4 regions of the Streptococcus sp. SN3 genome follow, and region 3 is predicted to be linked to each of the others. Evidence: predicted binding sites of a transcription regulator. Region 3 holds the regulator's gene; each other region holds the start of a gene.
What was found. The regulator Rex, encoded in region 3, represses fermentation and respiration genes when NADH is low (regulators of the CRP and FNR family bind a similar motif). The targets are predictions, from matches to a motif close to TTGTGAANTANTTCACAA.
Positions count from the first base shown of each region.

Region 1: the regulator Rex is predicted to act here: its motif matches at 1,693-1,710, upstream of PCY71_RS04960 (2,3-butanediol dehydrogenase).
Region 2: the regulator Rex is predicted to act here: its motif matches at 1,547-1,564, upstream of adhE (bifunctional acetaldehyde-CoA/alcohol dehydrogenase).
Region 4: the regulator Rex is predicted to act here: its motif matches at 1,517-1,534, upstream of PCY71_RS05250 (1-propanol dehydrogenase PduQ).

Region 1 is NZ_JAQFJF010000002.1:201,788-205,224, reverse strand. Features, by position in the region: gene gatB (Asp-tRNA(Asn)/Glu-tRNA(Gln) amidotransferase subunit GatB) at 1-1,172, shown strand, start outside; gene PCY71_RS04965 (hypothetical protein) at 1,266-1,622, shown strand; gene PCY71_RS04960 (2,3-butanediol dehydrogenase) at 1,744-2,790, shown strand; partial or broken gene PCY71_RS04955 (transposase) at 2,894-2,998, opposite strand; gene PCY71_RS04950 (TVP38/TMEM64 family protein) at 3,067-3,437, opposite strand, start outside.
Region 2 is NZ_JAQFJF010000003.1:416,299-419,735, reverse strand. Features, by position in the region: gene PCY71_RS08890 (hypothetical protein) at 1-29, shown strand, start outside; gene PCY71_RS08885 (hypothetical protein) at 26-634, shown strand; gene PCY71_RS08880 (hypothetical protein) at 631-1,248, shown strand; gene adhE (bifunctional acetaldehyde-CoA/alcohol dehydrogenase) at 1,614-3,437, shown strand, end outside.
Region 3 is NZ_JAQFJF010000001.1:426,764-430,200, forward strand. Features, by position in the region: gene PCY71_RS01825 (cysteine desulfurase family protein) at 1-890, shown strand, start outside; gene PCY71_RS01830 (DUF1831 domain-containing protein) at 892-1,239, shown strand; gene PCY71_RS01835 (DUF4649 family protein) at 1,361-1,582, shown strand; gene PCY71_RS01840 (redox-sensing transcriptional repressor Rex) at 1,707-2,354, shown strand; gene PCY71_RS01845 (gamma-glutamyl-gamma-aminobutyrate hydrolase family protein) at 2,379-3,071, shown strand; gene radC (DNA repair protein RadC) at 3,139-3,437, opposite strand, start outside.
Region 4 is NZ_JAQFJF010000002.1:257,965-261,401, reverse strand. Features, by position in the region: gene cobT (nicotinate-nucleotide--dimethylbenzimidazole phosphoribosyltransferase) at 1-335, shown strand, start outside; gene PCY71_RS05255 (cob(I)yrinic acid a,c-diamide adenosyltransferase) at 348-947, shown strand; adenosylcobalamin (AdoCbl) riboswitch at 1,208-1,356, opposite strand; gene PCY71_RS05250 (1-propanol dehydrogenase PduQ) at 1,667-2,809, shown strand; gene PCY71_RS05245 (BMC domain-containing protein) at 2,906-3,250, shown strand; gene PCY71_RS05240 (ANTAR domain-containing response regulator) at 3,275-3,437, shown strand, end outside.

The DNA.
Region 1 (3,437 bases), on a different contig from region 3:
AAGCCTATCAAATTTCTCAGTTTGATGAGCCGATTGGCTATAATGGCTGGATTGAGATTGAACTAGAAGATGGCACGACCAAGAAAATCCGTATCGAGCGAGCCCACTTGGAAGAAGATGCCGGAAAGAATACCCACGGCAGCGATGGCTACTCTTATGTGGACCTCAACCGTCAAGGGGTGCCGCTGATTGAGATTGTATCCGAAGCGGATATGCGCAGTCCAGAAGAAGCTTATGCCTATCTGACTGCCCTCAAGGAAATCATCCAGTACACGGGCATTTCTGATGTCAAGATGGAAGAAGGCTCCATGCGGGTCGACGCCAATATTTCCATACGTCCATACGGTCAGGAAGAATTTGGTACCAAGACTGAGCTGAAAAACCTTAACTCCTTCAACTTTGTCCGTAAGGGTCTAGCATTTGAGGAAAAACGCCAGGCAGAAATTCTACGCAGTGGTGGTCAAATCCGTCAGGAAACCCGTCGTTATGACGAAGCGACTGGCGAAACCTTGCTCATGCGGGTCAAGGAAGGTTCAGCGGACTACCGTTACTTCCCAGAGCCTGATCTACCTATCTTTGAGATTGAAGATGCTTGGATTGAGCAAGTACGCAGCAGTCTGCCGGCCTTTCCAAAAGAGCGCCGTGCCAAGTATGTGGGCGATTACGGCCTGTCCGATTACGATGCCAAGCAGTTGACAGCGACCAAGGCTGTGTCAGACTTCTTTGAAGCAGCTCTTGCCGCAGGCGGTGACGCCAAGGCTGTCTCTAATTGGCTCCAAGGAGAAGTAGCGCAATACCTCAATGCCGAAGGCAAGACCATCTCTGAGATTGAGCTGACACCTGAGAACCTGACTGAGATGATTGCTCTGATTGCAGATGGCACGATTTCCTCTAAGATTGCCAAGAAGGTTTTTGTCCATCTGGCTAAAAACGGTGGCTCTGCTAAAGAGTATGTGCAAAAAGCAGGCCTGATCCAAATCTCAGACCCTGCCCAGCTTCTACCTATTATCCAGCAAGTCTTTGCGGATAATGAAAAAGCTATCAATGACTATAAGGGCGGAAACAAGAATGCGGCCAAGTCCCTGATTGGTCAGCTCATGAAGGCTACTAAGGGCCAAGCCAACCCACAAGTAGCACAAAAACTGCTCAATGAAGAGTTGGAGAAATTATAGAAATAAGTAGAAAACCAGCCGTGAGGCTGGTTTTCTATCTTTTCTTTATCCATCGGTTGTGTTAAAATAATTAAAAAAACAAAGGAGTCTTTTATGTCGGAAATCAAAGTGAAACGTGGGACAGGTTTTGTAGGGATTATTGGAAAGTTTCCAATCTTTATCAATGATCAGAAAGTGGGCGCAATTAAGAATGGTGATGAGGCTGTCTTCCCTATTGAGGGGGAAGAAGCTGTTGTACGTGTAGGAGCAGCTCCTATGAAAACCAAGCCAGTGACAGTTAAAGCAGGACAAACCTTGCTGATTGAAACTAATTTTACTAATTTTTCCGTTTATTTGGTAACTTTAGTGGTTGCGCTTCTATTTGGCGGATGGCTCCGTGTGATTCTCCTGATTCTTTGTATTAGCTTCCTGTTCCTTCTGCCTTTTTACACGGCTAGAATTGCAGAATAAGTCTAAGACCAGCTGATGCTGGTTTTTTGTATGCTATTTTTTGAAAATGTAGTTAATCTTTTGACAAGATTTCTGAAAGGGTTTACAATAAAACTAACAAATTATAAAGCGAGGTATGTTTATGGCAAAAATGAATGCTGCGCGTTGGTATGGCGCTAAAGATGTCCGTATTGAAGAAGTGGATGTACCGGAAGTCCAACCGCATCAGGTCAAAATTGCGGTCAAGTATACAGGAATTTGTGGAACTGACTTGCATGAATATCTGGACGGACCGATTTTTATTCCGACAGAAACAGAGCACGTCTACTCTGGCCAGAAAGCGCCTGTAACTTTGGGACATGAGTTTGCTGGGGAAATTGTTGAGGTCGGCAGTGCTGTGACACGAGTCAAGGTTGGCGATCGGGTGACAGTTGAGCCCATTTTGGCTAGGCATAATCTTGTCGGTGATTATAATCTGGACCCTAATCTAAACTTTGTCGGTTTGGCGGCAGACGGTGGTTTTGCCAAATACTGTGTTTTGGACGGAGACATTGTTCACAAAGTTCCAGACAGTCTTAGCTATGAGCAGGCAGCCTTGACAGAACCTGCTGCTGTGGCTGTTTACGCGGTCCGTCAGTCAGCTCTTAAGACGGGCGATACTGCGGTGGTCTTCGGTTTGGGGCCAATCGGGCTCTTGATAGTTGAGGCTTTGCGGGCAGCTGGTGCCTCTAAGATTTATGGTGTTGAGTTATCTCCAGAGCGCCAAGCCAAGGCTGAGGAGCTTGGGGCCATCATTGTGCGACCAGAAGAAGGCGAAGACGTGGTAGCTGCTATTCAGCGTTTAACTGGTGGCGGGGCAGATGTGTCTTATGAAGTGACTGGGGTGCCGGTTGTGCTGGGACAAGCTTTGGCTGCTGTTCACAAGGCTGGAGAATGTATGGTAGTTTCTATTTGGGAGCGAGAAGCCAGCATCAATCCTAATGAATTTGCCATTCAAGAAAAAACGCTCAAGGGTATTATCGCCTATCGGCATATTTTCCCTAAGGTGCTGGAACTGATGGAGCAAGGTTATTTCTCTGCTGACAAGCTTGTGACTAAGAAGATTAAGTTGGAGGATATTGTGCAAGAAGGCTTTATCGAGCTGACTCAGGACAAGGCGCAGATCAAGATTTTGGTGTCGCCAGAATAAATCTTTGCTTAATCATGAGATGAAAATCAGTCAAAACTGGCTGATTTTTCTTTATGGTTTGTGCTGTAATAAGCAAAGATATAGAAAGAGGTTGGGATGTCAAAAGTTTTGAAAGGTTCATTTCATATTTTTCTGAAAGTCGCTTTAAGCTGATTCCTTGTTTTCTTAGTTCATAGATTCGAACTTTATCCTCATAAGTTAGTTTCATTTAAAAACACCCCAAAAGTTAGATTTTTTCTGTCTAACTTTTGGGGTGCGGTGCAATTCAACTTCTTTTTATTTGGAGACCATTTTCCAGAAAAAATCAATGATATAGGTCAATCCGTAGGTATAGATGACGAGAGTGATAGGCTTGCAGAGAAGGATAATCAGCATGTACTTTTTGAAAGTCATCTTGGTCAGGGCGGCCAGCATGCAGAGAAAGTCGGCTGGACTGATGGGCCAAATCATCATGAAAATAAAGAAGCGCTCAAAGCGGTTGCCCTTATCCAGCCAGCCGATATATTTATCATAAGTACGCTTGCTGACGACAGACTGGACAAAAGCCGGACCGTAGGTACGAGCTAGGTAAAATATAATAGCGCAGCCAATGACGATACCGATATAGTTATAAATGGTGCCGACGATATGGCCGTAGATGAAAACGC
Region 2 (3,437 bases), on a different contig from region 3:
AGGTAGAGTTGGACGACGAGGACGAATGAAATTATATTTAAAAGGCGATTACACAAAAAAAGTACCTTATGGTTATTTAGAACTTGCTGGTAAAATGTGGTTTCCAGAAGATGAGCAAATTTCTTACTCAAATGCTGGGAACAATGATGCATTACAAGAAGATTTTTTCTCAAATTTATCCTTGAGGAAAGGCACTGCTGATAAGAGATGGTCTAGTGTCCCCCTAAAGGAAGGGGTACGAAGACTCTTTTCACATATTAAGGAATGTATTGAAATTAATTTTGAAGATGCAGTTGCTACAGATTATAATGAAAAGGGGGACTATCTCCGAATTTTAACCAGCCATCTGGAAGTTTTGACAGTTGATAAACGTGCTATGTATATTATGGCGCTTGAGATTGCAAAGGTGATTGACGGGCAAATTAGCGAAAATGATAAGGCTAGCTGGTTGACAATTGAGGAGTTTAAAAGAAAACATGAGGCTATTCTATCTCTAACTTTTGGAGAAGCAAAAGAACTAAGTTTGACAGAAATTCAAACGATGGATATTGTAGACGACCCTCTTTGGGAGGAAGAAGCTACTCGTCGAAAAGAATACATACTAGCACATGGAGGCGATATCTCAGATTTATGAGACTATACATCAATGGTGATTATACTAGAAAAGTGCCATTTGGCTACAGAGAACTCGCATGGAAAATGTGGTTTAAAGAAAGAAATGGCCAAAAAATAAGTTTCTCAAATGTCGGGGATGACGAGATGTTGCAAAATGACTTCTATTTATCTTTGCGGTTAGATAAGTGGGGAGCAAGTGGCTCTCGTTGGAAAGATGTCAAGGTTAAAGGTGGCAGTGCAATCAATTCCCAAAAATATGAAAATATTGATTTGGATTATGAGGGAAGTTATGAAAGCGACGGTAGAGAAAAGGGCAAATATTTAAGAATTGCTTCAAATTATCGGGATGTTTTAACAGTTGATAAACGAGCTATGTATATTATGGCACTTGAAATTGCGACTGCGATTGACGGTCAAATTAGTGAAGATGATAAGAAAACATGGCTAACAATCGAGGAATTCAAGAAAAAGCAAGAAGATATCTTATCTTTGACCTTTGAGGAAGCAAATGAGATGAGTTTGGAAGAAATTCAGACGATGGATGCTATTGACGACCCCATCTGGGAAGAATTGGATCGGAAACGTGAAGAATATATCAAAATAAATGGTGAACGTGTTTATGATGACGATTGAGATTATCATTTAAAATAGAAATTAAGGTTCATTTTTTAGATGTTTATGATGTTTATAAAGTAATGATCAGCTCGGTTCGTCCGAGCTTTTTATACCTAAGCAAAGAAAGCGTTTTCATATATTATGTGAAAGTAAAAGTATGTGAAATCTTTAAAATGTAAAAAATTTTTTCACAATAACTAAAATTATAGACTGTAAAATCGGCGAATTTGTTATTTATTTCACAAATTAATAGAGAAAAGTTTGTGAATGTTAAGTGAAAGTGTTTACAAAAATCATTAAATGGGTTATAATTGAATTGTGAAATATTTAACAAAGGTTAGAGTTCTTCGTCTAACCTAAGGCAAAACCATTGGAGGAATAGAATGGCTGAAAAGAAGAAAACGGTAGAACAAGAAGACAAGGCTTTGGCAGCGCAAAAGCATGTCGATGAATTGGTGCAAAAAGGTCTGGTTGCACTTGAGGAAATGAGAAAGCTGAATCAGGAACAGGTGGACTACATCGTAGCCAAGGCCTCTGTAGCAGCTTTGGATGCCCACGGTGAGTTGGCTCTGCACGCTTATGAAGAAACGGGCCGTGGAGTTTTTGAAGATAAGGCAACGAAAAACCTTTTCGCCTGTGAACACGTTGTGAATAATATGCGCCATACGAAGACAGTTGGTGTTATTGAAGAAGATGATGTGACTGGACTGACCTTGATTGCAGAGCCAGTGGGTGTTGTCTGCGGAATTACTCCAACAACCAACCCGACTTCAACAGCGATTTTCAAATCTTTGATTTCCTTGAAGACTCGTAATCCGATCATCTTTGCTTTCCACCCATCAGCTCAAGAATCTTCTGCTCATGCAGCACAAATCGTGCGTGATGCAGCGATTGCAGCAGGTGCGCCTGAAAACTGTGTACAGTGGATTACAGCGCCATCTATGGAAGCAACTTCTGCACTCATGAACCACGAAGGAATCGCAACAATCCTTGCGACAGGTGGTAACGCAATGGTGAAGGCAGCTTATTCATGTGGTAAGCCAGCTCTTGGGGTTGGTGCCGGAAACGTACCAGCTTATGTGGAAAAATCCGCTAATATCCGTCAAGCAGCGCATGATATCGTTATGTCTAAGTCCTTTGACAATGGTATGGTCTGTGCTTCTGAGCAAGCGGTTATCATTGACAAGGAAGTTTATGATGAATTTGTAGCAGAGTTCAAATCTTATCATACCTACTTTGTAAATAAGAAAGAAAAAGCTCTCTTGGAAGAATTCTGCTTCGGTGCTAAGGCAAATAGCAAGAACTGTGCTGGTGCTAAGCTAAATCCGGATATCGTTGGTAAGCCAGCTACTTGGATTGCAGAGCAAGCAGGTTTCAGCGTGCCAGAAGATACGAATATCTTGGCTGCAGAGTGTAAAGAAGTTGGTGAAAAAGAGCCGTTGACACGTGAAAAACTGTCACCTGTCATTGCTGTGCTCAAGTCTGAATCCCGTGAAGACGGTGTTGAAAAAGCCCGTCAAATGGTAGAATTCCATGGTCTTGGTCACTCAGCCGCTATCCATACAGCGGACGAAGAGTTGACCAAGGAATTTGGTAAGGCTGTCCGTGCTATCCGTGTTATTTGCAACTCACCTTCTACTTTCGGCGGTATCGGAGATGTTTATAATGCCTTCCTGCCATCACTGACTCTGGGCTGTGGATCTTATGGTCGCAACTCAGTTGGTGATAACGTTAGTGCTGTGAATCTCTTGAACATCAAAAAAGTAGGAAGACGTAGAAATAATATGCAATGGATGAAACTCCCTTCAAAAACTTACTTCGAGCGTGACTCTATCCAATACCTGCAAAAATGTCGTGATGTGGAACGTGTCATGATCGTTACAGACCATGCTATGGTAGAGCTTGGTTTCCTAGATCGTATCATCGAACAACTTGATCTTCGTCGTAATAAGGTTGTTTACCAAATCTTTGCAGACGTAGAACCAGATCCAGATATCACTACAGTTGAACGTGGTACAGAGATTATGCGTACCTTCAAACCTGATACAATCATCGCGCTTGGTGGTGGTTCACCAATGGACGCAGCTAAAGTAATGTGGCTCTTCTATGAGCAACCAGAAGTGGACTTCCGTGATCTTGTGCAAAAATTCATGGATATCCGTAAACGTGCCTTCAAATTCCCGTTGCTTGGTAAGAAGACTAAGTTT
Region 3 (3,437 bases):
CTATCAAAGGCTATGCCCTTCGTCACCAGAACAGAGGGAAGCATATTGTCACCAGTGCTATTGAGCACCATGCTGTCTTAGAAGTGGTGGAGTACTTAGTAGACAAATTCGGCTTCGAAGCTACTTTTGTTCAGCCAGTGGATGGTCAGATTCGAGCGGAAGACATTGAGAAGGCTCTTAAACCTGACACTATTCTTGTGTCCGTCATGGCGGTTAATAACGAGACAGGTGCCATGCTTCCCATTAAGGAAATTGGTAAATTACTGCAAGAACATCCTGCTGCTTTTCACGTTGATGCTGTCCAAGCAATTGGTAAACTTCCCATCTACCCTGACGAGCTAGGAATTGACTTTCTATCTGCTTCAGCTCATAAGTTTCATGGTCCCAAAGGCGTTGGTTTCCTTTATGCTAAGAAGATGGATTTTGACAATTTCATGCACGGTGGTGATCAGGAAGAAAAACACCGGGCCGGAACTGAAAATCTAATCTCTATCACAGCCATGGCGGCGGCTCTGTCAGAGAGCATGGAATACCTAGAGGAAAATATAGAGCATGCGCAAGACTTAAAAAACAGCTTACTTACTGACTTATCGGATATCGACTTTTACTTAAATGAAAGTCAGCCAAGCTTGCCATATGTCATCAATTTGGGATTTCCCAATCAAAAAAATGACTTGCTTCTGCTTCAAATGGATTTAAATGGCTTTTCCATTTCAACAGGCTCAGCCTGCACAGCCGGAGCTATACAACCCAGTCATGTCTTGCAGGCTATGTATGGCAAGGATTCCAACCGCTTGCATGAGTCTATTCGAATCAGTACTTCGGACCAGACGACTCTGCAAGATATTCAATTATTTACAAAGAAATTAAAAGAAATTTTAGGAGGATAAGATGGCCTTTCAAACATCTGTTAGCTTAGCAAACTGTGAATTTACCTATTCACTTCACCCAAATGTCAAGAAATTTACCTTACGCGACAATACTTTCGCGGAAAGCAAGGTTGGCAACTATGAACTCTCTCGTCTGCTGGAATCTGTTCCCAACAGCGGAAATGGTTTTCTGCTGAAAATCATCGTCAATAAAGATTTGAATGGTTTCAAAATCAACATCACTGACAAATCAGGCCTGCGCTTGGTCAATATTTTCAAATCAGAAGATCATCACATTATCCAGCAAAAATTTTATTTCTTGATGGATAGCTTGGTTGAAAGAAACATTTTTGAAAAGACACCACAATAAGCAAGATTCTCGTAATTTTGCTTTTTTGGTTTTGACTCTTTAAAAGACCAAACAAGCTTGACTTCTGCTTAGAACTCTTGAAAATATCAATGACTAATCGAACCAAAGGAAAGGATTAACGATGGTTGAACTGACCTATTTGGACTCATATAAGGTGAAACGGTCACTTACCTATGAAGACTTCGATGAATTTCTTCTAGCCTTCTCTGGCTGCGTCACAGTTCCTGACTCGCTCAAGGTGCTTTCTGTTACGTATAAGGGACACCAGCTGCCTTTTGCAGGGCTAATTGGAGACTTGTACCGCCAGATGTACCAGTTAGACTTAACTCCCTATCAGGACTAATCTCTTCGCAACTGCAACATAACTTAAACTTTCACTCTTTTCTTTTTTAGTGCATTAAACATCTTTAATTAGTTGATTTTTTCACAAACTTCCTATAAAATAGAATTAGAAAGGTTGTGATTTTGTGAAAACTGAAAAAAATACTACAATTCCTCGAGCAACTGCTAAGAGACTGTCGCTCTACTATCGTATTTTTAAACGGTTTAATGCTGAGAAGATTGAGAAAGCCAACTCTAAGCAAATCGCTGAAGCTATTGGCATTGACTCTGCTACCGTCAGACGAGATTTTTCTTATTTCGGTGAACTTGGCCGCAGAGGATTTGGCTATGATGTCAAGAAATTGATGAACTTTTTTGCTGACCTCTTGAATGACAATGCTATCACCAATGTCATGATTGTTGGTGTCGGTAACATGGGGCGAGCTCTGCTGCACTATCGTTTTCATGAGCGCAATAAAATGAAGGTTGTAATGGCTTTTGACATAGATGACCATCCAGAAGTTGGCAGCACAACCAGCGATGGGATTCCTATCTATGGAATTTCCCAAATCAAAGAAAAAATACAGTCAGGAAATGTGCAAACTGCCATCCTAACTGTACCTAGCGTAAAAGCCCAAGAAGTTGCATCTATCTTAGTTCAAGCAGGTGTTAAAGGTATTCTCTGCTTCTCGCCAGTAAATCTATCCCTACCTAAGGACGTGGTCGTTCAGTATGTTGACCTGACTAGCGAACTGCAGACTCTGCTCTACTTCATGAGAAAAAATGAACATTAATTTGAAAGAGGTATTGAATACTCGATGAGTAAACTAATTATTGGAATAACCGGAAATGAAAGAGAAATCCCAGACGATCACTTCATACATATGAGCTATACAGCGACTGGATTCGTTGAGGGAGTTAAAGAAGTTGGCGGAATTCCAATGATTTTGCCAATCGGTGATGAAGAAATGGCAAAACAATATGTTTCCATTGTTGACAAATTAATCATCACAGGCGGTCAGAATGTATGTCCCCAGTTCTATGGAGAAGAAAAAGCCATTGACAGCGATGATTATCTACTCAAACGAGACATTTTTGAATTAGCTTTAATTAAGGAAGCCCGCCGTCAAAATAAACCAATCTTCACCGTCTGCCGCGGAACCCAACTTTATAATGTCGCACTGGGCGGTACTCTTCATCAAGACATTGAAGATCATTGGCAAGATAGCTCTGCTGAGTACACGACTCAAAGCATGGTGACCAAAAATGGCTCTATTCTGCACGAAATCTATGGCCCTGCATCTGAAATCAACTCCTTCCACCACCAAAGTATCAAGGATTTAGCGGCTGGCCTAGAAGTCATCGCCTATGATCCTCGCGATAAGATTATTGAAGCCATCACTTCTACTGACGGCAGTCCTTTTCTTGGTGTCCAATGGCACCCAGAGTTCTTGTTTGGCTCCAGAGAAGGAGACTTAGCCCTCTTTGATTATGTTGTCAATATGCTTTAAAAGCCTCTATTCCTAGATAAACTTCTGTTCTACACGAATAGAAGTTTTTATATTCACGTAAATCAAATTATATCATATCTGTCTCTTCTCGGTAGCTATAGTAGTTGGACTTGGACACAATTAAATGATCTAAAAGAACCAAGCCCATCATCTCACACGCTTCTTTCATATGCTGCGTCACTTCATCATCGTTTCTGCTAGGAACAACTGAGCCAGATGGATGATTGTGTACCAGTATGATAGATGTCGCCAGGTGCTTGAGAGCGTAGTGGAGAATTTCTCTCGGCTCAGCAATGCTTCTGCTGACCGTCCCCATGAAAATGGTTTGCTGGTGCAAAATTTGATTTTGACTATTAAGATAAATAG
Region 4 (3,437 bases), on a different contig from region 3:
CTCATCTCGCCTGTGCCCACTATCAGCTGCCATGTGTAGTGGACGGTCTTATCTCTCTAACGGGGCTTCTGATTGCCCATCAGCTGACCCCTCATGTCTTGGACTATAGCTTTGCTTCCCATGCTTCGACGGAGCCTGCTTACAGACTGGTCAGTGACTTTCTAGGACTTGAGCCCATGCTTTTGCTGGACATGCGACTGGGTGAAGGCTCGGGCTGTCCTTTGGCTTTCTTTCTGCTGGAAAATGCTGTTTATACCATGGAGCACATGCCAACCTTTGCAGAAGGCAGTTTGAAAGAAGAAGATTATGTTGATATTCGCAAAAATGTGACTTAAAGGAGGAAAAATATGCAACTCTATACAAAAACAGGTGACAAGGGCTTGACCAAGCTAGTTGGCGGCCAAAGTGTCGCCAAGGATGCAGAACGAGTTAATGCTTACGGAACCATTGATGAGCTTAACTCTTGGATTGGTTATACCATTACCAAGCTAGACAAGGATGATAAGCTGAGAGATGAGCTGCTCCAGCTGCAGCATTATCTCTTTGACTGTGGTTCAGACCTCTCTACACCAAAGGGAGTTTATCCCTATAAAGTTGATCAGCAGCTAATTGACTGGATTGAGGAGAGGATTGATACCTACGCAGAAATTCCACCGGCTCTGGAAAGGTTTATCCTACCAGGCGGTGACGAGATTGCTTCCATGATTCATGTGGCTCGGACCATTGCAAGACGGGCAGAGCGTCATATCGTAGGGGCTATGTGGACTACGGAAATTAACAATAATGTCCTGATTTTTGTCAATCGTCTATCAGATTATTTCTTTGCCTTGGCTCGAGTAATCAACTTTACTAAAAACCAAGAAGACATCGCCTATGAAAGAGGTGCCAAGGTCTTCCACAATATCACCAAGGCGGATGTTGAGCGTTGGGCAAGCAAGCGCCAGTGACAAAAAGAAACAGAAAAAGTTCTGTCTTTCCAAATTGACTCTTACTGAGTCTTGGAAAGACAGAACTTATTTTGATCTTCTAAAAAAGAAAGCCGCCTATACATCGTTGTATCTTCATGCTAAGCTTCGTTGATTAGCACTAGCTTTCCAATTATTGACTCTGCTCCTTTGCAGAAAGACAAGTGAAACCTCATCTTTAGAAAATTAACGTACTTAAACGTAGAGTCAATAATGGAAACTAAGCTAAAATGTTTGTTCCAAACTGACATCACTACCTTACATCGAGGCATGAAATCTACTAAAATTTAAGAATAAAGACCTGACTTAAAGCTGAAAAGCTTATCACAGTGGCGGGACCGCGCTGGATTTGCACCAGACTTCCATATCCTTAAAAGTACTAAAATCAATTTCCTAGTAACTAGATTGTAACACCTTTCACAGGTAATTACAAGGAAAATGAACTAAATTTTAATAAAAATTTAATCCTTTAAATAAGCTTGCCTTTGCTGTGAGATTCGGCAGTAAAAATTTCTTATATTAATGACTTTTTCATTGCCTTGAAAGCGCTTTTGTGTTATAATTCAATATAGTACAAAGGGGTACTGAAGATAAATAAGCAATGAAGCTATATGAAAATGCTGTGACGTGTGTAGGGGAGCAGTCTTATTTTCATATAGTTTCTTTTTGTTTAAAAATAGATACAACAGAAAGGAGAAAAGATGTATAAGATTTCCTATAAGACTGAATTGCATGTGGGCAAGGGCGCTCTGCAGCAATTAAGCCATTATAAAAACGAGCATATTTTAGTCGTTGCCGATCCTTTTTTGAAGACATCTGGCACGCTGGATGCTATTTTAGCCAACTTTGATGACAGCAATGATATTGTTGTTTTCACAGATATTGTGCCTGATCCGCCAATCGAAACAGTTGTGGCTGGTATCAAGAGTGCAGGAGACAAACCAATCAGCATTGTGCTTTCTATTGGTGGCGGCTCTGCCATTGATGCTTCCAAGGCTATGTATTATTTTGCCAAGAAGCAGGGTGCCTTCTCAGAGGCTATTCTCATCGCCATTCCTACAACAAGCGGAACTGGATCTGAAGTAACGTCCTTTTCTGTCATCACGGATGCAGAGAGAGGTACCAAATATCCTTTAGTGACCAAAGAAATCCTTCCGGATGTTGCGATCTTAGATGCGGATTTGGTTCTGTCACTTCCTGGTAACATCACGGCTGACACTGGAATGGATGTACTGACCCATGCCATTGAAGCTTATGTATCGACCAAGGCTACGGACTTCTCTGATGCCTTGGCTGAAAAGGCAATTAAGCTGGTCTTTGAATACCTGCCTAAAGCCTACAAAAATGGTCAGGATGTAGAAGCGCGTGAAAAGATGCATGCAGCATCCACTCTGGCAGGTATGGCCTTTAATACAGCTTCTTTGGGTATCAATCACAGTCTGGCACATGCGGCAGGCGCTAAGTTCCATGTGCCTCATGGTCGTTTAAACAGTATTTTAATGCCCCATGTCATTCAATATAATGCTGGTATCGAATTCAACAATCGGAACCGGCAGGCGACAGACAAGACTGTAGCAAGCCGCTATCAGGATATTGCCAAACTACTGGGATGCAGTGCTTCAAGCCCTGTGTCAGGAGTGAGACAGCTGGTTGAAGCTATCAAGAAACTGCAAAGAAAGCTGGAGATGCCAACTTCTCTAAGAGAATATGGTGTGAAAGCAGATGCTTTTGCTCAGTACAAGGTAGAAATTTCAGAAGCTGCTCTGCATGATGGTTGTACTCCGACTAACCCTCGCGTCCCTACGGCAGAAGAGCTGCTTAAAGTATTAGAGAAAGCGTTTTAATCCTCTGAATTGCTGTTATGCCAAAATTATTGTATAATGATTAAGAGCATGCAGTACACTTCTGAACGTTTAAAATCATGAAGAAGGTTTACTAAATTGGAAGAAAAACAAAGAATGATACAGGAATACGTTCCTGGGAAACAAGTGACCTTGGCGCACCTTATCGCAAATCCTGATGAAGTCATTTTTGAAAAATTGGGATTGCAGGCAGAAATCAAGGATGCGATTGGAATCTTGACGATCACTCCGAGTGAAGCGGCTATCATTGCGGTTGATATTGCGACCAAGGCTGCGGATGTTCAAGTTGGTTTTGTGGATCGTTTCAGCGGCTCTGTCGTGATGACAGGTGACGTTTCTTCTGTTGAGGCAGCTCTCATTGCCGTTTTACAAGGTCTGGAAGAGATTTTAGGCTTCTCCAGCACTGTCGTAACGCGGACATAAAAAATCAAACTGTCGAGGGGAAGTATGAAAGGCAGAATACTAATTGTTGATGATGATCCAATTGTAAGATTAGATATCCGAAATATATTAGAGGCAGCTGATTATGAAGTGGTGGCTGAGGCATCCGATGGCTTTGAGGCTATTGATTTGTGTCAGAAATATCGTTGTGACTTGGTCATGATGGACA